One region of the Telluria sp. AZSoR62 genome, then DNA from elsewhere that is predicted to be linked to it. Evidence: predicted binding sites of a transcription regulator. Region 1 holds the regulator's gene; each other region holds the start of a gene.
The links. The regulator sigma-54, encoded in region 1, starts transcription at its own class of promoters, with help from an activator protein. The targets are predictions, from matches to a motif close to TGGCANGNAANCTGCTTT.

Region 1 (5,723 bases):
CGTCAACGACAAGCCATGACCGGCGACTGACCCAGGCCGCATGGCTCGCGGGGGACAAGCCCGTGGCGCTTGCGGTATCATCACTGCCATGCACATCGTCCTCATTACCGGTATTTCGGGCTCAGGCAAATCGGTTGCCCTGAATGTCCTCGAAGACGCAGGCTACTACTGCGTCGACAATCTCCCGCCGGCCCTGCTGCCGGCCCTGGTCTACGCTGTCGGCGAAAAAGGCGCGGACAAGATCGCCGTCGCGGTCGATGCCCGCAGCGCCGAATCGCTGGTTGAATTGCCCGTGAGCGTGCGCCACCTGAAGGAAGAAGGCCACAACCTCAAGGTGATGTTCCTGACCTCGAGCACCCATTCGCTGGTGGCGCGCTTTTCCGAAACCCGCCGCAGTCACCCGCTGTCGCACCAGGTGCGTCCGGGGGAAAACCCGGCCTCGCGCCGCACCCTGATCGAATGCATCGCCGAAGAACGCGAACGCCTGTCGGCGATCGAAAACCTCGGCCACGTGATCGACACCTCGGAGCTGTCGGCCAACAAGCTGCGCGAATGGATCCGCGAACTGGCCGACATCGAACACGCGCCGCTGACCCTGTTCTTCGAGTCCTTCGCCTTCAAGGTCGGCGTGCCGCTCGACGCCGACTTCGTGTTCGACGTGCGCGCGATCCCGAACCCGTATTACGACCTGGCGCTGCGCCCGCTCACGGGCCGAGATGCTCCCGTGATCGCCTTCCTGGATGCCCAGCCCAGCGCCACCGAGATGCTGGAAGATATCAAGAACTTCGTCGCCAAATGGCTGCCCTCGTTCAAGACGGACAACCGCAGCTACCTGACCGTGGCGGTGGGTTGCACCGGCGGGCAGCACCGCTCGGTGTACATGGCGGAACGCCTCGGCGCCTATTTCGGAGGCACCGAACGCGTGATCGTGCGGCACCGGGAGCAGCCCAAGCACGTTGCGGTCTGAACGCTTGAAAAACGGTGGGGGCGGGTAACCCGGGCCAACGGCCCGGGTTACCCGCCCCCACCCACATTCAAACCGGCGTCAGGCCAGGTGGTGCAGCGGATGCGCGTAGTCGGGCCACACTGGCTCGAAGAATGCCGCCACCATCTCCGGCGTGACTTCCTCCAGCGTCGCCGGATTCCACTTCGGCGCATTGTCCTTGTCGATCACCAGCGCGCGCACGCCTTCGAGCACTTCGCCGTGCTCGAAATTGCGGCGCACCAGCGAGCGTTCCATGCGCAGGCAGTCGGCCACGCCGAGCGCGGCGCCGCGCAGCAGGAGTTCGCGCGTGACGCACATCATCAGCGGCGAGCGCTGGCGCATGGCCTTCAGGGCCTTTTGCGCGAACGGGTTTTCGTCGCGCGCGAGCGATTCCATGATGGCGGCCACTGAAGCAGCGCTGAAGTGCGCATCGATCACGGCGCGCTGGGCCTGCAGTTCACTGCTGCCGGCGGCTTGCGCAAACGGCGCGGCAAACGCGCGGATCGCCGCAGGCAGGTCGGCGCCCGCGGTCGCCTCCACCAGCGCCATCAGCTCGCCCATCTTCTCGCCCGGCACGAACAGGTCGGCCAGTCCCACATAGATGGCGTCGGCCGCGCCGATGGTCAGGCCGGTCAGGCCCAGGTATTGCCCCAGCTGGCCCGGCGCATGCGACAGGAAATGGCTGCCGCCGACATCCGGGAACAGGCCGATGTTCACTTCGGGCATGGCAACCTTGCTGCGTTCGGTGACAATGCGCAGGCCGCAACCAGGGCCGCCCTGGGCGATGCCCATGCCCCCGCCCATCACCACGCCGTCCATCAGCGCGATATACGGCTTCGGGTAGAAATGGATCAGGTGGTTCAGTGCGTATTCTTCGGTAAAGAAGTCTTCCAGCAGCGCGCTGCCGCCCATCGGCCCGACCTGGCCCTTTTCGTGGAAGAAGCGGATGTCGCCACCCGCGCACAAGGCCTTCTCGCTGGTGCTGCCGATGACGACCGCGTCGATGCCGGCGTCAGTTTGCCAGTCGCGCAGGATCGCGGTGAGCGCGCGCACCATGTCGAGCGAGAGGGAGTTCAGGGCTTGCGGCCGGTCGAGCGTAATGACGCCGGTGCGGTTGGCGACGCGGGTCAGGACGGTGTCGGTCATGGAGATGCTCTGTGATCGAAAAGACATGCATTCTACAGAACAAAAGCGTGAAATTGGAAGCGTGCAAACGTAACAGTAAAGGGAGCGCCCAGCAAAAAGGGCGTCCCCTCAGACGCCCCTGCTGTCATTGCTGCTGTGCGTATTTACGCGACGGCGGCTTCGCCGGTATCCGGCAGGCGCTTGTGCGCCACGTGATTATGGTTTTGCAGCATGGACTTGTGCTTGATGACCTGGCGGTCCAGCCTGTCCATCAGCATGTCGATCGCCGCGTACAGGTCTTGCGCGGCGCTGGCCACATGCAAAATTTTTCCTGATACTTGCAGGTTGATCTCGGCTTTCTGCCGTTTTTCTTTTTCGGTGAGATTATCGATGGCGAGGAACACGTGGGTGTCGATCACGTGGTCGAAATGGCGGGTAATGCGCTCGAGCTTATTCTGAACGTATTCACGAATTGCGGGAGTCACTTCAAGATGATGACCACTGATTGTGAGGTTCATACACACTCCTTTGAAATGTTGCCCTGCCGGCACCACAAGGTAGGTGGGACAGTGCTTTACAGAGACTTGCGGAGGCTGACGGGAGGGATCTTGAGGGCTTCGCGGTATTTGGCTACCGTCCGGCGCGCAATGACCATACCTTGTTCCCCGAGCATTTCCGCGATCTTGCTGTCGGATAAAGGGTTCTTAGGGTCTTCTGCTCCTGTCAATTGCGCAATCAGCGCGCGGATCGCCGTGGAAGATGCTTCTCCCCCCGCTTCGGTGGCGACGTGGCTTCCGAAGAAGTATTTCAGTTCAAACATGCCGTGGGGGGTCAACATGTATTTCTGCGTGGTTACACGGGAAATAGTGCTCTCGTGTAGGCCTAGTGTATCAGCAATCTCGCGCAGCACAAGCGGACGCATGGCAACCGCGCCGTGGCTGAAAAAGTTGCGCTGGCGCTCAACAATTGCCTCGGCTACGCGCAGGATCGTGTCGAAACGCTGGCGCATATTCTTGATCAGCCACTTGGCTTCCTGCAGCTGTGCGCCCATCTGGCTCTCGCTTTTTCCCTGCTTGAGCAGGTTGGCGTAAAGCGAGTTCACGCGCAGCTTCGGCATCACATCCGGGTTCAGCATGACCGACCAGCCGCTCTTGGCGCGGCGTACGATCACGTCCGGCACCACGTAGTCCGAGGCAGCGGACGCAAAGGCCGCGCCGGGATGCGGATTGCACTGGCGGATGACGGCCTGGACCTCGCGCAGGTCTTCGTCGTCGCAGTCCAGCGCCTTCTTGAGCTTGGTGTACTCGCGCTGGGCGAACCAGCTCAGGTAGCCTTCGACGATGCTCAAGGCCAGGCGCCGCGTCACCATCGGCACGCCCGGCATGCGACGGATCTGCAGCGCCAGGCATTCGGCCGCGCTGCGGGCGCCGCAGCCGACCGGGTCCAGGCTCTGCACCAGCGCCAGCGCGCAGCGCAGCTCGTCCATCTCGATCTCGAGTTCGGCGGGCAGGCGCGCGTGGATGTCGTCCAGCGGCTCCTCCAGGTAGCCGTTGTCGTCCAGCGCATCGATCACCAGTTCGGCCAGCGCGCGGTCGCGCACGCCGCAGCCGGTGGTGCGAACCTGCTCGGCCAGGTGCTCGCGCAGCGACACGCTGCACGCTTCCAGCTGCGGGCGGCCGTCTTCGTCGTCGCCGCTCCTCGCGCCGCCGCCCTCGCCGCCCCAGTCGCCGTCAGGCTCGCCGCGGTCGCGGTCGCCGTCCTCGAAGCCGTCGGCATCGGGCTTGGCGGCCTCGCCTTCGCCGCCTTCCTGTCCCGGCTGCGCGGCCGGGGCTTCGGCGCTGGAGGGGGCGCTGTTGATGGCGCCGTCGGCCAGCAGCCGCACCGAGTGGTCGAGCGGATCGTCGAGCCGTTCGAGCAGCGGGTTATCGGTCAGTATCTGCTCGAGCTCCTGGTGCAGTTCGAGCGTGGACAATTGCAGCAGCCGGATCGACTGCTGCAGTTGCGGCGTGAGCGCCAGGTGCTGCGACGTGCGGAGTTGCAGGGACTGTTTCATGGTCACATGCGGAAGTGTTCGCCGAGGTAGACGCGGCGCACCGACTCGTCGGCGATGATGTCGTCCGGACGGCCCGAGGCCAGCACCGCCCCCTGGTTGATGATGTAGGCGCGGTCGCAGATGCCGAGCGTCTCGCGCACGTTGTGGTCCGTGATCAGGACGCCGATGTTGCGCTCCTTCAGGAAGCGCACGATGCGCTGGATCTCGATCACCGCAATCGGGTCCACGCCGGCAAAGGGTTCGTCCAGCAGCACGAAGCGCGGATTGGTAGCGAGTGCGCGTGCGATCTCGACGCGGCGGCGCTCGCCGCCCGACAGCGACAGCGCCGGGTTCTCGCGCAGCTTCTCGATCTGCAGCTCGGCCAGCAGGGTGTCCAGGCGCCCGTTGATCTCGTCCTTCGACAAGGCCTTGCCCTCGTTGGTGCGCTGCAGTTCCAGCACGGCGCGGATATTCTCTTCCACCGTCAGCTTGCGGAACACCGAGGCTTCCTGCGGCAGGTAGGACAGGCCCAGCACCGCGCGGCGGTGGATCGGCAGGCTCGAGATGTCGGTGCCGTTGATGTCGATCGAGCCGGCGTCCGACGGCACCAGGCCGACGATCATGTAGAACGAGGTGGTCTTGCCGGCGCCGTTCGGGCCCAGCAGCCCCACCACTTCGCCGCAATCGACCTGCAGCGACACGTCGCGCACCACCAGCCGCTTGCCATAGCTCTTTTGCAGGCCCTTGACGACCAGGGTGCTGCAGCCTTCGCGCACGCTCTTCTCCACCACCGTCATTGCTTGCCGCCTTCTGCAGGCGCAGCGCGGCGCGGGGCGATGATCAGGGTGCCGCGCCCGCCGCCGACCTTGCTCTGGCCGCTGGCGTCGTTGCGCACCTGGGCGACTTCCTTGCGGTTGTCGTAGGAGATGAAGGGACCCTTGATTTCGTTGGCCAGGCGGCCGTTTTCCAGTTCGCGCACTTCGGCGGCGGTGAACAGCTTCACCAGTTCGGCGCGCTCGTCGTACTCGATGCGCTGGGCCTGGCCCTCGACCCACAGGTCCGGGCCGCCGTCGCGCTTCTGGCGGAAGGTGGCCAGCTTGCCGGGGGCCGCGGTGAGCGTCACGCTCATGTAGCCTTCCGGCGTTTCCTTCACCTGGGCGCGGTCGGACTTGAGCACCAGGGTGCCGCGCGTGAGCACGACATTACCCGTCAGGATGCGGGTTTGCGTCACTTCGTCGACGTCCAGGGTGTCGAAGTTGATCACGGCCTGCTTGAGCGAATCGGCGCGCTCGGCAAGGGCGCCGAGGGAAGCCAGGCCAAGAAGGGCCGCAAGGATGATTTTTTTCATGGGTGCTTGTCCTGTGATGACGTGCGCGCTAGCGTTGCGCGCGTGGCGGATAGACGATCTGGCCGCGGCTGGCCAGGTGCAGCTTCTGGGTCGCATTGTTCGCGACCATGCCGGTGCCACGGATGGTGGAGGCGCCGAGCTGCATCTCGATCGGCTTGTCGGTCTTCATGATCTCTTCGTCGGGCAGCACGGTCAGCGCCTCGGTGCGTACGCGCAGTGCTTCGCTGGTGGGC
Region 2 (5,723 bases), on a different contig from region 1:
CTCGAACTCTCGACCTCAACCTTGGCAAGGTTGCGCTCTACCAACTGAGCTACTCCCGCTTTGTCGACCATCCTGCTGCGATGTTGTCGCAACAGGCAGGCATTATAGAGATTCTATTCCATACGTCAAGGATGACGCAGAACATTTCTACAATCCCAATATTACAGGCTGGACGCCTTCTCCTTGATCAGCGGCCAGGCGCGGCGCAGGTAGTAGAACATCGACCAGACGGTCAGCACGCCGGCCAGCCACAGGAAGTATTCGCCCCAGTAATGGGTGTCGATGCCAAACAGCACGTCATGGAAGAGCAGCATCGGGATCGCCGTCATCTGGGCGGCGGTCTTGATCTTGCCCAGCGAGCTGACGGCGACCGACTTGGTTGCGCCGAGCTGGGCCATCCATTCGCGCAGGGCCGAGATCGTGATCTCGCGGCCGATGATGATGAAGGCGATGATGGCATTGACCCGGTCGAGCTGCACCAGCACCAGCAAGGCGCCGGCCACCATCAGCTTGTCCGCTACCGGGTCGAGGAAGGCGCCGAAGGCGGAGGTCTGGTTCCAGCGCCGCGCCAGGAAGCCGTCGAACCAGTCGGTGATGGCGGCAATGGTAAACACCAGGGTCGCCGCCAGGTTGCGGTCGGCCAGCGGCAGCCAGTGGGTGGGAAGGTAGAAGACGCCTACAACGAGGGGAATCAGCGCTACGCGTAACCAGGTCAGGAGAATCGGGATGTTGAAAGGCATAGGGAAGCACTGATTACAGGAATGAAAGTTTGCGCCGCTAGTCTACATGGCTATTGCCAATTGGACTAGGTGACGCGACCGTATCCCCGAGATTCCTGCCGCTACCCTCTCGCCCTGCCCGGCTTTCCGGAAAAATGCGCGAAAAAAACTGCGCGGCGAGCCGCACAGTCTCTCGTCGCCCTCCCGGGCAGGATTACTGCTTGCGGCGGCGCACCGTGGCCGCAGCCAGCATGCCCAGGCCTGCCAGCGCGAGCGAACCCGGCTCGGGCACATCGGCAGGACGAACGTCTTCGCTCAGCAGGGTGACCGTGGCGCTCTGCATCCGGGTACGTGCGTTCGACTGGTCACGCCCGTCGAAGAACAGGTCGTTCAGCGAAATCTGGTACTTGCCATAGGTGCCGAAGCCGACGGTCAGCGGCGCCCAGTCGATCGAGAAATCGGTGACGTTATCCTGGGTCTGGCCCAGATCCGCCACACCGGTCGTGGTGACGATCTTGGTGCCGCCGCCAGCCGGGGCGGTAAAGGTGAAGGTCGCCGTGACGCCCAGGTTGTCCGTTTCACCGGCGGTGATGCCTGGGTTGCCGTTCGCCTCGCGGAAGACGATGTTGCCGATATTGAAGGTGTATGGCATGCCGCCCACGGTCAGGGCGAAATTCTGGGTGGCGATGGCCGTGGTCGGGAACAGCACGTCCAGCAGCGTCGACGCATTGCTTTCGGTGGTTTCCGTACCGTAGCCGGTTCCGCCGGTGACGGTTGCTGCGGTGATGGTGAACGACACGGGGGCTGCTTGGACTGCGCCGGCCGCGAATGCGGTAGCGGCGACAGTGGTGATCATCAGGTTCTTGAGTAACGAGGCTTTCATGGCACGATCCCTTTATGGTTATAAATACTGCATTACTTTATAAGCATAAATCATGCCAAGGAGTAAATATTAGTAAATACAAGCACTTGGAATCCGTGCCAAAATCTGGAACGCAAAATCGTCAAATTCGTCGGCACTACCAAAGGTGAGAGGCCGTGTGTCATACCCGAAAATATGTGTTTCGGGTTAGTTTCCGAGTCTCAATTTGATGATATTAATTACGTGTCGATTGCATCGATCGGCAGGCAAACATGCGCGCGGGGTAGCGGACGGAATTGTCCAGCCGGAATCAATGGGGAATAAAAGGTGCAGGCCGGCAGGGAACATACGCGCCCCTGCCGCTTCCGTCAATGCAGCTGGCGGTAGATCTCTTCGGCCAGCGTGCTCGAGATCCCCTCGACGGACATCAGGTCCTCCACGCTGGCGTCCACCACCCCGCGCAGGCCGCCGAAGCGGGCCAGCAGGCGCTGGCGGCGCTTGGCGCCGATGCCTTCGATCTCTTCCAGGCGCGAGGCCTGGCGGGCCTTGGCGCGCTTGGCACGCATGCCGGTGATGGCGAAGCGGTGCGCCTCGTCGCGGATCATGGCCACCAGCATCAGCGCGGCCGATTCCTTGCCCAGTTCCTGGGGCGCACGGCTGTCGGCGAAGATCAGGGTTTCCAGGCCCACCCGGCGCGCTTCGCCCTTGGCCACGCCGACGATCATGCCGATGTCCAGGCCCAGCTCGACGAACACCTGGCGCGCCATTTCCACCTGGCCCTTGCCGCCGTCGACCAGCACGATGTCCGGCATCACGCCCTCCCCGTTCGCCACCTTTTCGTAGCGGCGCGTCAGCACCTGGCGCATGGCGGCGTAGTCGTCGCCGGGCGTGATGCCGTTGATGTTGAAGCGGCGGTATTCGCCGTTCTGCATCTGGTGGTGGTGGAACACCACGCAGGATGCCTGGGTCGCCTCGCCACCGGTATGGCTGATGTCGAAGCATTCGATGCGCAGCTCGTCGAGCGTGTCGTGGTCCAGTCCCAGCACGTCGGCCAGCGCGGTGGTGCGGGCCTGCTGCGAGCCCTGTTCGGACAGCAGCCGCGCCAGCGCCAGCTCGGCGCCCTTGCAGGCCATTTCCAGCCACTGGCGGCGCTGGCCCTGCGGCTGGAAGATCAGGTTGATCCGGTGGCCGCACTGCTCGGATAGCGCCACGATCAGGTCGGGCTGGTCGAATTCGATGTTCAGGATCAGGGTGCCCGGGATGAACTGGCCGGAATAGTGCTGGGCCAGGAAGGCGCACAGCACCTCCACTTCGATCGGGCACTCGCCCAGCGATTCGCCCACATGGGTCGGGAAGTAGGCGCGGTCGCCCAGGTGGCGCCCGCCGCGCACCATCGCCAGGTTGACGCAGGCGCGCCCGCCCTGCACCACCACGGCGATCACGTCGACGTCGGCGTCGCCCACGGTTTCCATGCTTTGCGCGTGCAGCACTTTCGACAGCGCCTGGATCTGGTTGCGCACGCTGGCGGCCTGCTCGAACTTGAGCTCCATCGCGTACGACTGCATCTTCTGCTCGAGGTCTTGCAGGACCTCGGTCTGGCGCCCGCGCAGGAAGCGCGCGGCATTGTCGACATCAAGCAGGTACTGGTCCGGCTCGATCAGGTTCACGCACGGCGCGCTGCAGCGCCCGATCTGGTGCAGCAGGCAGGGACGCGTGCGGTTGGCGTACACGCTGTCCTCGCAGGTGCGCAGCATGAACACCTTCTGCAGCAGCTGGATCGATTCCTTGGCCGCCCACGCGGAGGGAAACGGGCCGAAGTACTGGTTCTTCTTGTCCAGCGCGCCGCGGTAGTAGCCCATGCGCGGCGCCGGGCCGCTCGAGATCTTGATGTAGGGGTAGCTCTTGTCGTCGCGGAACAGGATGTTGTAGCGCGGCTTGAGCGACTTGATCAGGTTGTTTTCCAGGATCAGTGCTTCGGCTTCGCTGCTGGTGACCGTGGTTTCCAGGTTCGCGATCTGCGACACCATCATCGCGGTGCGCGGGCTCGACAGCGTCTTCTGGAAATAGCTCGACACGCGCTTCTTGAGGTTGCGCGCCTTGCCGACATACAGCACATTGCCGTTGGCGTCGAGATAGCGGTAGACGCCCGGCAGGTCGGGCAGCTTGGCGACGGTCTCGAGCACGCGCAGGCGCGCCTGTTCGGTGGGCTTGACCGGGTCTTGCGCGTCTTCCTTCAATGTCGCTTTCAATTCTTCTTTCATCGCCTGCCAACTGTCCGGCCGTGCGCGCGGCCGCGGCACTGGCTTGTTCGTCTTGCCGGTGGAGGGGGCGCGCGCCGGTTTGCGCGGAGCCGCGGGCATTGCCGCCCCGCCCGCCGCCACGAAGACCGCGGGGGCTGCTGCCGGTTCCACCACGGTGTCATCCTGCGCCGGCTCCGCCGGTGCGGGTACTTGATACTTGCCCACTGTCTGTCGCTTGCCCGATCGCGCTTGTATTCTAGCCGTTGCCGTCCTGCGTGACGATCACGAAGGCGACGCCGTAGTCGGCTTCGTCGCTGATCGATACCTGCGCCGTCAAGCGGTTGGCGCGCATGAATTCCTCGAGCGCCCCGCTGCAGACGATGACAGGCTTGCCACCCGGCGCATTGACGACCTGGGCCGAGCGCCAGGTCATGGGCATGCGCATGCCCAGCCCGATCGCCTTCGAGAACGCTTCCTTGGCCGAAAAGCGGGTCGCCAGGAAGCTCAGGCCGCGCGCGGCGTTCTTGGCGCTGCGCGCGTGGTATTTTTCCAGTTCCTGGGGACCCAGGATCTTCTCGGCAAAGCGCGGGCCGCTGCGCGCCAGCGCCGCTTCGACGCGCGAGATCTGGACGATGTCGGTACCGATGCCGTAGATCATGCCGGGTTCCTCAACGCGGGTAGGACGTGGCCCAGGCGCGCCGCGACCATGATCGCCTTCATCTCGCGCACGGCGTTTTCCCAGCCCGCGAACAGCGCGTGGGCGACGATGGCGTGGCCGATGTTGAGCTCATGGATGTCGGCGATCGCCGCGATCGGCTGCACATTGGTGTAGTGCAGGCCGTGGCCGGCATTCACGCGCAGGCCGCGCTGCCTGCCGGCATGCACGCCGATCTTGATGCGCTCGATCTCCCGCAGCGCTTCCTCGCCTTCGCTTTCCGCATAGCGGCCCGTGTGCAGCTCGATCACGGTGGCGCCCACGGCAGCGGCCGCTTCGATCTGGGCCGGGTCGGCGTCGATGAACAGCGAGACGCGGATCCCCTCTTCCTTTAGCTGGCGGGTTGCGGCTTCGACTTCCTTGAAGTAGCGGATCACGTCCAGGCCGCCCTCGGTGGTGACTTCCTCGCGCCGCTCGGGCACCAGGCAGACGTCCTGCGGATTGACCTGGCACGCAAAATCGATCATCTCGCGCGTGACCGCCGCTTCCAGGTTCATGCGGGTGGCCAGCATCGGGCGCAGCGCGATGACGTCGGCATCCTTGATGTGGCGGCGGTCTTCGCGCAGGTGCAGCGTGATCAGGTCGGCGCCGGCCTGCTCGGCCAGCAGCGCCGCGCGCAGCGGGTCCGGGTAGGTGGTGCCGCGCGCATTGCGCACGGTGGCGATGTGGTCGATGTTCACGCCCAGGTCGATGACGGGGCCGGCGGGTTGCAGGAAGCTCATTCTGGCTCTTTGTAAACGTTGGCGTTAACTTTGTTCATAACTGCATCAGGTCGATCAGGATCTGGCGCGTGTTCAGCGGCGCGCCCCCCAGGTGGTGCGCCAGCAAGAAGCGCATCAGCTGCTTGCTCTGGGCCTGGGTGGACGGGTCGGCATAATCTTCGCGTTCCATGTCGAGCAGGGTCTTGCCCGTCACGACAGGCCAGACCTCGCCCATGCCGGCCGCGCGCGCGCCCCTTTCCGGATCGACCACGTAGTCGCAGCCTGGATCGACCGCCCCGCGGGTCGTCGTGCAACGGCCGAGGTCGGCAGCGACGCCTGTTTCCTTAAGTAAGGCCCGTTCGAACTTTCGCAAGACGATGGGCACAGGTTCTCCGTGCGCGAGCTGGTTCAGGGTGGACACGTAGTGGTCGAACAGGGCCGGATGCTTGTCGTCGCGGGCAATCAGCTTGACCAGCAATTCGTTCA
Region 3 (5,723 bases), on a different contig from region 1:
CTCGCCCACGCCCTTGACCGGCGCCAGGCGCACGGGTTCGGACTGCAGCTTGGCATTGGCCTTGGCGATCGCCACGGCCTGGCGCGCCGCGTTGGCGATGCCGTCCGGGCTCATGTCGTTGGTCGAGGCAAAACCGTAGGCGCCGTTGGCGATCACGCGCACGCCGACGCCGCTCGATTCGGTGTTGCTGATGTTCTCGACGTTCCGGTCGCGCGTGATGATGAACTGGTTCAGGTAGCGCCCGATGCGCACGTCGCAGTAGGACGCGCCGGCCTTGGTGGCGGCGTTCAGGGCGGTGTCGGCCAGGATCTTCTTGGCGCTGGCCGCCATCGGGTTCATGAGCTCATCGGCGGCGATGGCGTTGCCAAAGACCGGAATGAGCATGGCGCCGGCAGTGCCGGCGCCGATGTGGAGGAATTTGCGGCGTTCCATTTAAGATTCCATGGTAATTCGTAGGGTGGGCAGGTTTCCTGCCCATGCGGCGATAGTTAAGGGCTTCATCATCGCGCCGGATGATCTTGCTGCTACCGATTACCGCGTGGGCGGCAAGCCGCCCACCCTACGGTTGCTTAGACAGCGTCCGACAGCGACGTAAAGTTGAAATCGCGGATCTTCATCGACGGGATCAGCATCGAGTAGTTCGCCTCGTCGCCGCCGATCACGACCGGCTTGCCGATTTCCTCGATATTGTTCAGCATCGTCACCGGGCTCTCGTTGAAGCGGAAGTTCTTGATCGGGTACTTGATCTTGCCGTTCTCGATGTAGAAGGTGCCGTCGCGGGTCAGGCCGGTCAGCAGCACCGACTGCGGGTCCACCATGCGGATGTACCAGGTGCGGGTCACCAGCACGCCCTTCTTGGTGCTGGCGATCAGGTCGGCCGTGGTCTTGTCGGTGCCGGCCATGATGATGTTGCCGGCGCTGCCGATCGCGCGCTGGTTCTTCTTCTGGCCCCAGAAGCGCGAATAGTTCAGCGCATTGATGCGGCCATCCTTGACCAGCTGCATGCGCTCGCGCGGCAGCATGCCGTTGTCCCACGGCAGCACCGGCACGTCCTTGTCCCATGGGTCGGTCCAGATATTCACCTGCTGGTCGAACAGCTTGTCGCCCAGGCGGTTGGCGCCGCCCTGCTTGGACAGGAAGCTGCGGCCTTCGTCGGCCAGGCGGGCGTTGAAGCCGCCCAGCATGGCGCTGATCAAGTCGCTGGTGGCGGCCGGCTCCATCACCACCGTATAGCGGCCCGGTTCCAGCGCGCGCGCGTCCACCGAACGCAGCGCTTTTTCGATGGCCACGTCGGCCGCTTCGCGCGGATCGAATCTGTTGACGTCGCGCGCCGAGCGCTTGACCCAGCCCGAACCGCGCCCGTCCGCGGTGCGCACGGTGCAGGTGAAGTCGAGCGAGGTGGCGGCCTGGTGGCCGAACACGCCGTTCGAGTTGGCGATGCTCTCGAAGGTGGAGCGGTCGGTGAAGAAGCCGGCGGCGACCAGGCCCTTCTTGCGGCAGGCTTCCATCGCATAGGCGGCAGCCTGGGCGCGGTACTCCGGGTCGATGTCGGCGGTACGCTGCACGAAGGTATCGGAAGTCTTGTAGGCGGTCTTGGCCAGCGCCGGCATGAATTCCGGATTCTCCGGCGCCAGGCGCGCCAGGTCTTCGGCGCGGCGCACGGCGCGCTCGAGCGATTTGTCGTCGAACTCGTTGATGGTGGCGGTGCCCTGGCGCTTGCCGAAGGCGACCTGCACCTGCAGCTGGGTGTCGTCGGACAGGCCGGCGGTGGAAACGGCATTGCGCGCGAAGCGGATGTTGCCGATGCGGCTGCCCTCGACGCTGACGATGCATTCGTCGGCCTTGGAGAGCGACAGCACGCGGTCCGAGATGCGCTTGGTTTGGTCCTGGTTCAGGATGCTCATGGGGTCCTCGCCTTAGCCGATTTTACGTGCGGTGTTGATCACGTTGATGCCGTTGAAGCGCGTCGTGCTCGAGCCGTGCGAGACGATGCTGATCTGCGGCGGCTGGCCCTTGCCGTCGAAGAAGGAGCCTCCCATGCGCCAGTCGCGCTCGTCGCAGATCGCGCTGCAGGCGGTCCAGAATTCCTGGGTATTGGCCTGGTAGGCGACGTCTTCCAGCATCGGGCCGATCTTGCCGTCCTTGATTTCGTAGAACAGCTGGCCGCCGAACTGGAAGTTGTAGCGCTGCTGGTCGATCGAGAACGAGCCGTCGCCGACGATGTAGATGCCCTTCTTGATGTCCTTGACCATCTCGTCCGGGGTCAGCTTCTTCTTGCCGGGGGCGAGCGAGACGTTCGGCATGCGCTGGAACTGCACCGAGTTCCAGCTGTCGGCGTACGAGCAGCCGTGCGATTCCTTTTCGCCGATGATGTGGGCCTGGTCGCGGGTGGCCTGGTAGTTGACCAGGATGCCGTCCTTGATGATGTCCCACTTCTTGGTCTTGACGCCTTCGTCGTCGTAGCCGACGGCGCCCAGCGAGCCCGGGGTGACCTTGTCCGCATACAGGTTGACCATCGGGTTACCGTACTTGAATTTCTTGGTCTCCCACTTGTCGAGCGTGGCGAAGCTGGTGCCGGCGTAGTTGGCTTCGTAGCCGAGCACGCGGTCCAGTTCCGTCGGGTGGCCGACGTTCTCGTGGATGGTCAGCCACAGGTGTTCCGGCGAGAGCATCAGGTCGTACTTGCCCGGCGTGACCGACTTGGCGGTCAGCTTCATCTTGGCGTCGCGGCCGGCGGCCCTGGCGTCCTCGATCAGGTCGTACGAACCGGTGTACAGCGTGGCGACGCCGCCGGCAGCCTTGATCTTGTGCTCGGGGCGTGCGTCCAGGTATTCGTAGCCCATGCCGACCGGCGCGCCCAGGCCCGAACGCGAACGGAATTTGCCGGTGGCTTTGTCGACCGCGGTGGCCTGGAACGGCGCCCACAGGCGGTGCACGTCCTGCTCGATGTAGGAACCGTCGGTGGAAGCGAAGTACTTTTGCTGGTTCACCTGGAACAGCATCGAATTCATGAAGGCCGCGCCGCCGTCCATGCCGGCCTTGTTGGCGGCGATGAGCAGGTCGGCCTTTTCCTTGATCGGCACGGTGCGCCAGTCCTTCTTGATCGGCGTGGCCCACGACACTTCGCCCACGCCCTTGACTGGCGCGAGACGCACCGGTTCGGACTGCAGCTTGGCATTGGCCTTGGCGATCGCCACTGCCTGGCGCGCGGCGTTGGCGATGCCGTCGCTGCTCATGTCGGAGGTGGCGGCGAAGCCGTAGGCACCATTGGCGATCACGCGCACGCCGATGCCGGCCGACTCCGTGTTGGCCACGTTCTCGACGTTCAGGTCGCGGGTGGTGATGAACTGGTTCAGGTAGCGGCCGATGCGCACGTCCGCGTAGCTGGCGCCGGCCTTGGTGGCGGCGTTGAGCGCAACGTCGGCAAGCGCCTTCTTGGCGGCGGTCGGCATGCTGGTCAATAGCTCTTCAGCGGCGATCGCGCGGCTGAACGGGACCAGGGAGGTGGCCATGGCCAGGCTGCTGAAGTTTAGAAAAGTACGGCGTTCCATCGTGTCTCCTGAAATCTACCTGTTTCTGGACAGCGGTCCCGCCGGCTTCACGGTCCGCTCTTGTATGTACGGCGCTGGCAAGTTTCCTGGCCAGGCAATGATTGCGACGAAAAACTTGGCAACATTAGCAGCAAGATGAGGATTTGAATAGGCAATTGTTGTGCCATATCAAAGCCTTTGCTAAGTGCATGATTTTGGATGCGGGCGACTGTCCGGCCCGGTGTCCGGACGACCGTCCGCTGTGTCCGCTGCGGACAATTTCCGGACAACAACGGGACAAGCCCGCGGGCCGGATATGCATATACAGGGAACGCTTGACTGCCGGTCCGAGCTGCCGGATCATCAGCGCGGCGGCGGCGTCCCGACCGGCCGCGCACAACAACTCCTGGAGACCCCGAACCGATGAAACGACTGATCCTGGCCGCGATGCTGGCCACCGGCATGGCCGGCGCGGCCCACGCGGACGACGCACTGAAAGCGGCCATCGCGGGCGAACACCGCAGCGCCGCCAACAAGGCGCGCGACAGCGCCCGCCATCCCTACGAAACCCTCACCTTCTTCGGCATCAAGCCGAACATGACGGTGGTGGAGCTGGCGCCGGGCGGCGGCTGGTACACCGAGATCCTGGCTGCCTACCTGCGCGACAAGGGCAAGCTCATCGGCGCCGGCCCGGCCATCGTTCCGGAAAGCCGCGGCGGCATGGCCTTCCGCAAGAAGCTCGATTCGAACCCGGCCGTCTTCGACAAGGTCGTCCCGGCCGTGTTCGAACCGCCTGCGACCTACGCGATCGCGGCGCCAAACAGCGTCGACATGGTGGTGACCTTCCGCAACCTGCACAATTGGGTGGGCACGGGTGAAGAAGGCCTGAAAACCACCTTCAAGGAAATCCACAAGGTCCTGAAACCGGGCGGTGTGCTGGGCATCGTCGACCACCGCCTCCCGGCCAAGATGACGCAGGATGCCAAGGCATCGAGCGGCTATGTGCACGAAGCCTGGGTGATCAAGACCGTGGAAAGCGCGGGCTTCAAGCTGGCCGGCAAATCCGAAGTCAACGCCAATCCGAAGGACACGGCCGACCACGAAAAAGGCGTCTGGACCCTGCCGCCGGTGCTGGCCAACAAGGACAAGGACCGCGAGAAGTACATGGCGATCGGCGAAAGCGACCGCATGACGCTCAAGTTCGTCAAGCAGTAAGCCGCGCCACCTTCCCGGCCGGGGCGGGTTCGCCCTCCCCCGGCTGTGAAGATTCGTGTGTTTCCTTCGGCGGCGAGCGTGTATATTCTGGCGGCTTGTATCCATCCAGTCCGACCCGATTGAGCCACCGAAGGAATTTATGAAGATCGTCCGCCTCGCCGCCGCCGTGGCATTCGCCATGGCAGGCCTCGTCCACGCCCAGGACACCACCCCACCGCCCGCCCCGACGCCTGCGACCCCGCCGTCGCCTGCGACCGCGACCCCGTCCGCCACCACCGCACCGGCCCTGCCGTCCGTCGAGAATTCGGTGGTCAAGATCTTCGCCACCGTGCGCCGTCCCGACCCATACAAGCCCTGGGCCAAGCAGTCCCCGGTCGACGTGACCGGCTCGGGCGTCATCATCGAGGGCAAGCGCATCCTGACCAATGCCCACGTGGTCGGCTATGCCAGCCAGGTCGAGGTGCAGGCCAGCCAGTCGGGCGACAAGGTCTCGGCCAAGGTCATTGCCCTCGCACGCGGCCTGGACCTGGCGGTGCTGGAGCTGGACGACGCCTCCTTCTTCGACAAGCGCCCGGCGGTGCCGCGCGCAGCCGTGCTGCCGGACGTGCGCGAAGCGGTATTCGCCTACGGCTATCCGGTCGGCGGCAATTCGCTGTCCACCACCCGCGGCATCGTCTCGCGCGTGGAATTCGTCGGCTACGGCTCGTTCAGCTCGGGCCTGCGCATCCAGATCGATGCGCCGATCAACCCGGGCAACAGCGGCGGCCCCGTGATCGCCGGCGACAAGATGATCGGCCTGGCCTTCTCGATGGCGGCCGGCGCGCAGAACATCGGTTATGTGATCCCGAACGAAGAGATCGAGCTGTTCCTGAAAGACGTGGCCGACGGCCGCTACGACGGCAAGCCGCTGCTGCACGACAGCATCCAGACGCTGGAAAACCCGGCGCTGCGCCAGTACCTGAAACTCGACAAGTCGGT
Region 4 (5,723 bases), on a different contig from region 1:
GCGACGGCCTGCTGTTCCTGCTGTCGGGCCACCTGCAGGTGGTCGACGTCACCGAAGACGGCCGCTCGGTCGGCCTGCGCATGCTGTCGGCCGGCGACTTCTTTGGCGAGATCGCGCTGATCAACGATTCGACCCGTTCGGCCTCGGTGGTGGCGACCACCGAAGTGCTGGTGGCCTTCCTGCCGGCCACGGTCGCGCTGCACCTGTTCTCGCACTCGCCTTCGGTGGCGCGCAAGATGCTGGGCCACCTGGCCCAGAAGATCCAGCGCGATTCCGAATTCCGCGCCCTGCTCAGCATTAACAACACGACGCGCCGCATCTTCACCTATATCGCGCTGATGCAGCAGACCCCGGGGCCGGACGGCACCCGCGTGGTCGAGAATTTGCCGACCCACCAGGACATCGCGAACATGATCAATACCAGCCGCGAGACGGTGACGCGCGCGTTGCTCACGCTGGTGCAGCAGGGGGTGGTGCAGAAGGATGCGCACCGCCTGATCATTCTCGATCCGGATGCGTTGCAGAGGCTGGTGCAAGGCGGCTAGCGCCCGCCCGCGGACACCGGCGCAGCTCACCGAACCAGTACAGCAACGCCATCGCCGGCAAGGCCATTCCGGCAACAAATGCCGCCTGCCAGCCCAGGCGCGCATACACCCAGGTCCCCGCGGCCGACCCAACTGCCCCACCGGCAAAGAACAGCGCAAAGTACAGCCCATTGAGGCGGCTGCGGATCTCCGCGCCCAGGGTAAAGATGGCGCGCTGGCCCAGCACCAGGTTGGCCGCCACGCTCATGTCCAGCACAATCGACGCGATCACCAGCAGCGCCAGCGCCACATCGCGCTGCGCCGGCGCGAACAAGGGCAAGGCGAAGCCGGCAACTCCCAGCAATAACGAGGCGCCGGTGGCCGCCAGGGTGTGGCCGCGGTCGGCCAGGCGCCCCGCCACCGGTGAAGCCACCGCGCCGGCCATGCCCACCAGGGCGAAAATCGCAATCCCGGTCTGCGACATCCCGAACAGGGGGCTGGCAAGCATCAGGGGTACGACGGTCCAGAACAGGCTGAAGGCGCCGAACAACCCGGCGTGGTAGGCAGCGCGCCGGCGCAACAGCGGCGTACTGGCGAACAGGGTCCACAGGGAGCCGATGAGCTGGCGGTAAGGCAGGCTGGACGCTGGACGACGTTGCGGCAGCTTGCTGCGCAAGATGAAGGCCAGGGCGGCGATCGCTACGGAGGCGGCGCCGAAGACGACCTGCCAGCTCGCGTGGTCGGCAACCAGGCTGGCTGCCGGGCGCGCCAGCATGATACCGAGCAGCAGGCCGCTGACGACCTTGCCGACTGTTTGTCCGCGCGTTTCCTCGCGTGAGAGGTGGGCGGCAAAGGGCACCAGCACCTGGGCCGCGACCGAACCCAGCCCGATGCCGACCGAGGCGGCCAGGAACATCCAGGCAGTCGATCCCAGCGCGGCGGCAGCCAGCGCCAACGCCGTGCACAGCAGGGCGACGAAGACGAGCTTGCGGTTTTCCAGCAGGTCTCCCAAGGGCACGATGAACAGCAGGCCCAGGGCGTAGCCCATCTGCGTCAGCGTCACGACCAGGCCCGCCGCCCCGGTCGACAAGCCGGTCGCCGCACTGATCGGGCCGAGCAGGGTTTGGGCGTAGTACAGGTTGGCGACGATCAGGCCGGCGGACACCGCCAGCAGGCGCACCATGCCGGGTGAAATATCGCTGTGTGTCGTGGAAACTGGATGCATGGCGTTCTCCTTGAATGATGGCCTTCATTCTAGGAAATCCCGGCCAGGAGATCAGGAGCCCGGCAGGCGCTATACAATTCATAAAATATGAACAATCGGAAGGCGCCATGGACCGCATGAAAGCCATGCTGACATTCGTCCGCATCGTCGAAGCGAAAAGCTTTTCTCGCGCGGCCGAAACCCTCGACCTGCCACGCGCCTCCTTGACGGCCACGATCCAGAACCTGGAAGCCTACCTGGGCCGCAAGCTGCTGCAGAGGACGACACGCAGCGTGTCGCTTACCTCTGACGGTGCGCAATACTACGCGCGCTGCGTCGCCATCCTCGCGGCCGTCGACGAAGCCGAAGCGGCGCTGCGCGGCGACCAGGAAGCGCCCACGGGCCGGCTGCGGGTTGCACTGCCGGCCACCCTGGGGCGCAACCTGGTGATTCCCCAGCTGGCGCGGTTCCATGCGCTGTACCCCGGGATCGAACTGGTGATCGGCATGAGCGACCGCCTGGTCGACCTGGCGGGCGAAGGCATCGACTGCGCCCTGCGCGTGGGCAGCCTGCCGGACTCCAGCATGGTGGCGCGCAGGATCGGCAACATGCGCTTCGTGACCTGTGCGGCGCCGGCTTACCTGGAGCGGCATGGCAGGCCGGAGACGCTGGAGGACCTGGCGCAGCACCGGGTCATCCTGCATTTCTCGGGGCGCACCGGGCGCCCCTTCGACTGGGAGTTCCTGATCGATGGCAAGCTGGTGCGGGTCGATGTCGGCGGGCCGGTATCGGTCAACGATGCCGACGCCAACCTGGACCTGGGTGTGCAGGGACTGGGCATCATGCAGGCCGCGACCTACCAGGTGGCAGGGTACGTACAGGAAGGGCGGCTGGTCGAGCTGCTGCCCGACTACCCGCTGCCCTCGATGCCGGTTTCGCTGGTGTACGCGCAAGGGCACAGCGCCTCTCCGAAGGTCAGGGCATTCGCGCAGTGGCTGGCGTCGCTGTTGGAAGGGCACCCGGAGCTGCGGCCCTAGCGGTGAGGAAGCAGCAGGAGAAAAACGAACGGCGGGCAGTCCCGCCGACAAGCCACCCCGGCAGTGCCGGGATGGCTCGGCCTTTGGCTATCAGGCCTTCTTGCGGCGGCTGGCGCCGATTGCCGCGACGCCCAGCAGGGTCAGGGCGATCGTGGCTGGCTCCGGAACGTCCGCCTGGCGGGTGAAGACGTAGTTGTTCGAGGTAGCGGCATTGCCGACGTGGTCGCGGATGTAGGCGGACCAGTCGCCCTGTCCTTCGCCAGCATAGTTGTAGCCGTTGCCGCCGATGTCTTCGTTGATGTCCTCGGCCAGGCCGACGTTGCCGCCGCCATTGTTCAGGTGGTTGACCTGGCCATAGCCGTCGTACCACGCCAGGTGGTTGACGAAATTGTCGACGGTGCTCAGGGCATAGGCGCTGCCTGGAGCAACCGCGCCGAACACCAGCGTTGCCGCTTCGATGCCGTTATAGGTCACGCCATTGGTTTGCCAGTTCGGGCCGGCAGCGACATTGAACATGCCGATGTATTTCCACGACTGGTTCTTCGCGTCGAGGTAGGTGTTGCCGACGACTGGTGCAGCGGTAGCGCCGGCGCTGACGGTGAGGGCCAGGACTGCGGTAGCAAGAAAACGTTTCATTTTATCCCTTTTAGTTGTTTATACCAGTGCTGTAAGCACACACCATGCCAGCGACATAAGTTGCTGATTTTAAACAATGTTCAAATTCAACTTATTTTTCCTGTAAAGAATATCGACAGGGATACTTACCTACTGCCGCAGTAGCGGCGCCCGGCAACGCGTGATACATTTGTGGCATGCCCGGCACCCGCTGGATTCCTCGCCTTCCACCCTCGGAGACCACCATGAGCACCCTGACCGGCAACAGCCTCGACACGAAGCGCAGCCTCGGCAAAAGCATTTCCCATGTCGCCATGGCGACGGCTGCCGTGCTGGCGATTCCGCTGGTGGCGATGCAGTTCACGCAGGAAGTGAACTGGACGGCGTCGGATTTTCTCGTCATGGGCGTGCTGTTGATGGTGACGGGCCTGGCTTTCGTGTTCGCCTCGCGCAAGGTCAAGACCACGAAGCAGCGCATCGTCGTCGGTGGCCTGATCGCGCTGGCCTTCGTGTATGTGTGGGCAGAGCTGGCGGTGGGCATCTTTACCAACTTGGGAAGCTGAGACGCTTGTCGCGTTTCGATGACGCGACGGTGCGTTGACCGCGTGGGCAAGGAGCTTGCCCACCCTACCTATAGACAAGCGCTGCCGGCGCGTAAGCTTGCTACCGCACTACACCTCCGTGACAATTCCTTGTTGACTTAAGACAAGGTGTTACATCTGTAACAACGGAGCGGCTGTTGGATGAAGTATAATTTCGGGCTCATCCGGCTCAGCCATTCCACATGACCACAACCCTGACGCACCCGACCGGGGCGCTGCCAGCACGGGCCGCCTCATGATCTCGCCCCTGATGCTGCGAGGCCTGTGGGCCTACCGCGGTTTCGTGCTGGGCAGCGTCAAACGCGAATTCCAGTCGAAATACGTGAACGCAATGCTCGGCGCCGTCTGGTCGGTGCTGAGTCCGCTCGCAATGATCCTCGTCTACACCGTGATCTTTTCCGAGGTCATGCGCGCCAAGCTGCCCGGCAACGATTCCGGCGCGGCCTACTCGATCTACCTGTGCGCCGGCATCCTGACTTGGGGCCTGTTCGCCGAGATCGTCGCCCGTGGCCAGAACATGTTTCTCGAGCAGGCCAACCTGATCAAGAAGATCAGCTTCCCGCGCATCTGCCTGCCCTTGATCGTGGTGCTCAACGCCCTGGTCAATTTCGGCATTATCTTCGGGCTGTTCGTCGTCTTCCTGCTTGCCACCGGCAACTTCCCGGGCCTGGTGTTCTTCGCCATCGTCCCGGTGCTGCTGCTGCAGGTGCTGCTGGCCATCGGCTTAGGGATGGTCAGCGGCATCCTGAACGTGTTCTTCCGCGACGTCGGCCAGTTCGTGACGATCGCCATGCAATTCTGGTTCTGGCTCACGCCCATCGTCTACCCGGCCAGCATCCTGCCGCAAGAGGTGCGGCCGGTGCTGGTCTACAACCCGATGGCCGCCGTCGTGCAGGCGCACCAGCAGATCCTGGTCGAAGGCCGGCTGCCCGACTGGAATTCGCTGATTCCGGCCGCCCTGATGGCGCTGCTGCTGTGCATCCTCGGCATGCGTTTGTTCCGCAAGCGCTCGGGCGAGATGGTGGACGAACTCTGATGGGCACGATCGTCGTCTCCAACCTGGGCAAGGCCTACAAGCAGTACCCGACGCGCTGGTCGCGCCTGGGCGAATGGCTGCTGCCGCTGCGCGGCCCGCGCCACAAGCTCAAATGGGTGCTGACCGACGTCAGCTTCCAGGTCGCGCCGGGCGAAGCCGTGGGCCTGATCGGCATCAACGGCGCGGGCAAGAGCACGCTGCTCAAACTCATCACCGGCACCACCCAGCCGACCACCGGCGCGGTCCACATGCAGGGCCGCGTGGCGGCGCTGCTGGAATTGGGCATGGGCTTCCACCCCGACTTCACCGGCCGCCAGAACGTGTACATGGCCGGCCAGCTGCTGGGCATGACGGTGCCCGAGATCGCGCAGCTCATGCCGCAGATCGAAGACTTCGCCGGCATCGGCGAGTACATGGACCAGCCGGTGCGCGTGTATTCGAGCGGCATGCAGATGCGGGTGGCCTTCTCGGTGGCCACCGCGCGCCGCCCGGACATCCTGATCGTGGACGAAGCGCTGTCGGTGGGCGACGCCTATTTCCAGCACAAGAGTTTCGACCGCATCCGCCAGTTCCGCAAGGAAGGCACCACCCTGCTGCTGGTCTCGCACGACAAGCAGGCGATCCAGTCGGTGTGCGACCGCGCCATCCTGCTCGACGGCGGGCGCCTGGCCAAGGAAGGCAAGCCGGAAGAAATCATGGACTACT

Region 2: a site for sigma-54 is predicted at 1,643-1,660, ahead of AC3XQU_RS17885 (PEP-CTERM sorting domain-containing protein). Genes of this name have one in related genera too.
Region 3: a site for sigma-54 is predicted at 3,700-3,717, ahead of AC3XQU_RS20995 (TldD/PmbA family protein). Genes of this name have one in related genera too.
Region 4: a site for sigma-54 is predicted at 3,434-3,451, ahead of AC3XQU_RS01330 (PEP-CTERM sorting domain-containing protein). Genes of this name have one in related genera too.

Annotation. Positions count from the first base shown of each region.
Region 1 is NZ_JBYTST010000006.1:201,898-207,620, forward strand. It holds gene hprK (HPr(Ser) kinase/phosphatase) at 1-30, shown strand, start outside; gene rapZ (RNase adapter RapZ) at 89-967, shown strand; gene AC3XQU_RS11810 (enoyl-CoA hydratase/isomerase family protein) at 1,046-2,131, opposite strand; gene hpf (ribosome hibernation-promoting factor, HPF/YfiA family) at 2,275-2,628, opposite strand; gene AC3XQU_RS11820 (RNA polymerase factor sigma-54) at 2,685-4,163, opposite strand; gene lptB (LPS export ABC transporter ATP-binding protein) at 4,166-4,939, opposite strand; gene lptA (lipopolysaccharide transport periplasmic protein LptA) at 4,936-5,490, opposite strand; gene lptC (LPS export ABC transporter periplasmic protein LptC) at 5,519-5,723, opposite strand, start outside.
Region 2 is NZ_JBYTST010000011.1:193,016-198,738, reverse strand. It holds tRNA gene AC3XQU_RS17895 (tRNA-Gly) at 1-59, opposite strand, end outside; gene pgsA (CDP-diacylglycerol--glycerol-3-phosphate 3-phosphatidyltransferase) at 162-740, opposite strand; gene AC3XQU_RS17885 (PEP-CTERM sorting domain-containing protein) at 934-1,602, opposite strand; gene uvrC (excinuclease ABC subunit UvrC) at 1,950-3,941, opposite strand; gene acpS (holo-ACP synthase) at 4,078-4,479, opposite strand; gene AC3XQU_RS17870 (pyridoxine 5'-phosphate synthase) at 4,476-5,258, opposite strand; gene recO (DNA repair protein RecO) at 5,293-5,723, opposite strand, start outside.
Region 3 is NZ_JBYTST010000017.1:55,652-61,374, reverse strand. It holds gene AC3XQU_RS21005 (TldD/PmbA family protein) at 1-432, opposite strand, end outside; gene AC3XQU_RS21000 (TldD/PmbA family protein) at 570-1,904, opposite strand; gene AC3XQU_RS20995 (TldD/PmbA family protein) at 1,917-3,551, opposite strand; gene AC3XQU_RS20990 (class I SAM-dependent methyltransferase) at 3,954-4,745, shown strand; gene AC3XQU_RS20985 (S1C family serine protease) at 4,885-5,723, shown strand, end outside.
Region 4 is NZ_JBYTST010000001.1:306,017-311,739, forward strand. It holds gene AC3XQU_RS01315 (Crp/Fnr family transcriptional regulator) at 1-545, shown strand, start outside; gene AC3XQU_RS01320 (MFS transporter) at 499-1,749, opposite strand; gene AC3XQU_RS01325 (LysR family transcriptional regulator) at 1,857-2,765, shown strand; gene AC3XQU_RS01330 (PEP-CTERM sorting domain-containing protein) at 2,856-3,401, opposite strand; gene AC3XQU_RS01335 (hypothetical protein) at 3,626-3,943, shown strand; gene AC3XQU_RS01340 (ABC transporter permease) at 4,218-5,018, shown strand; gene AC3XQU_RS01345 (ABC transporter ATP-binding protein) at 5,018-5,723, shown strand, end outside.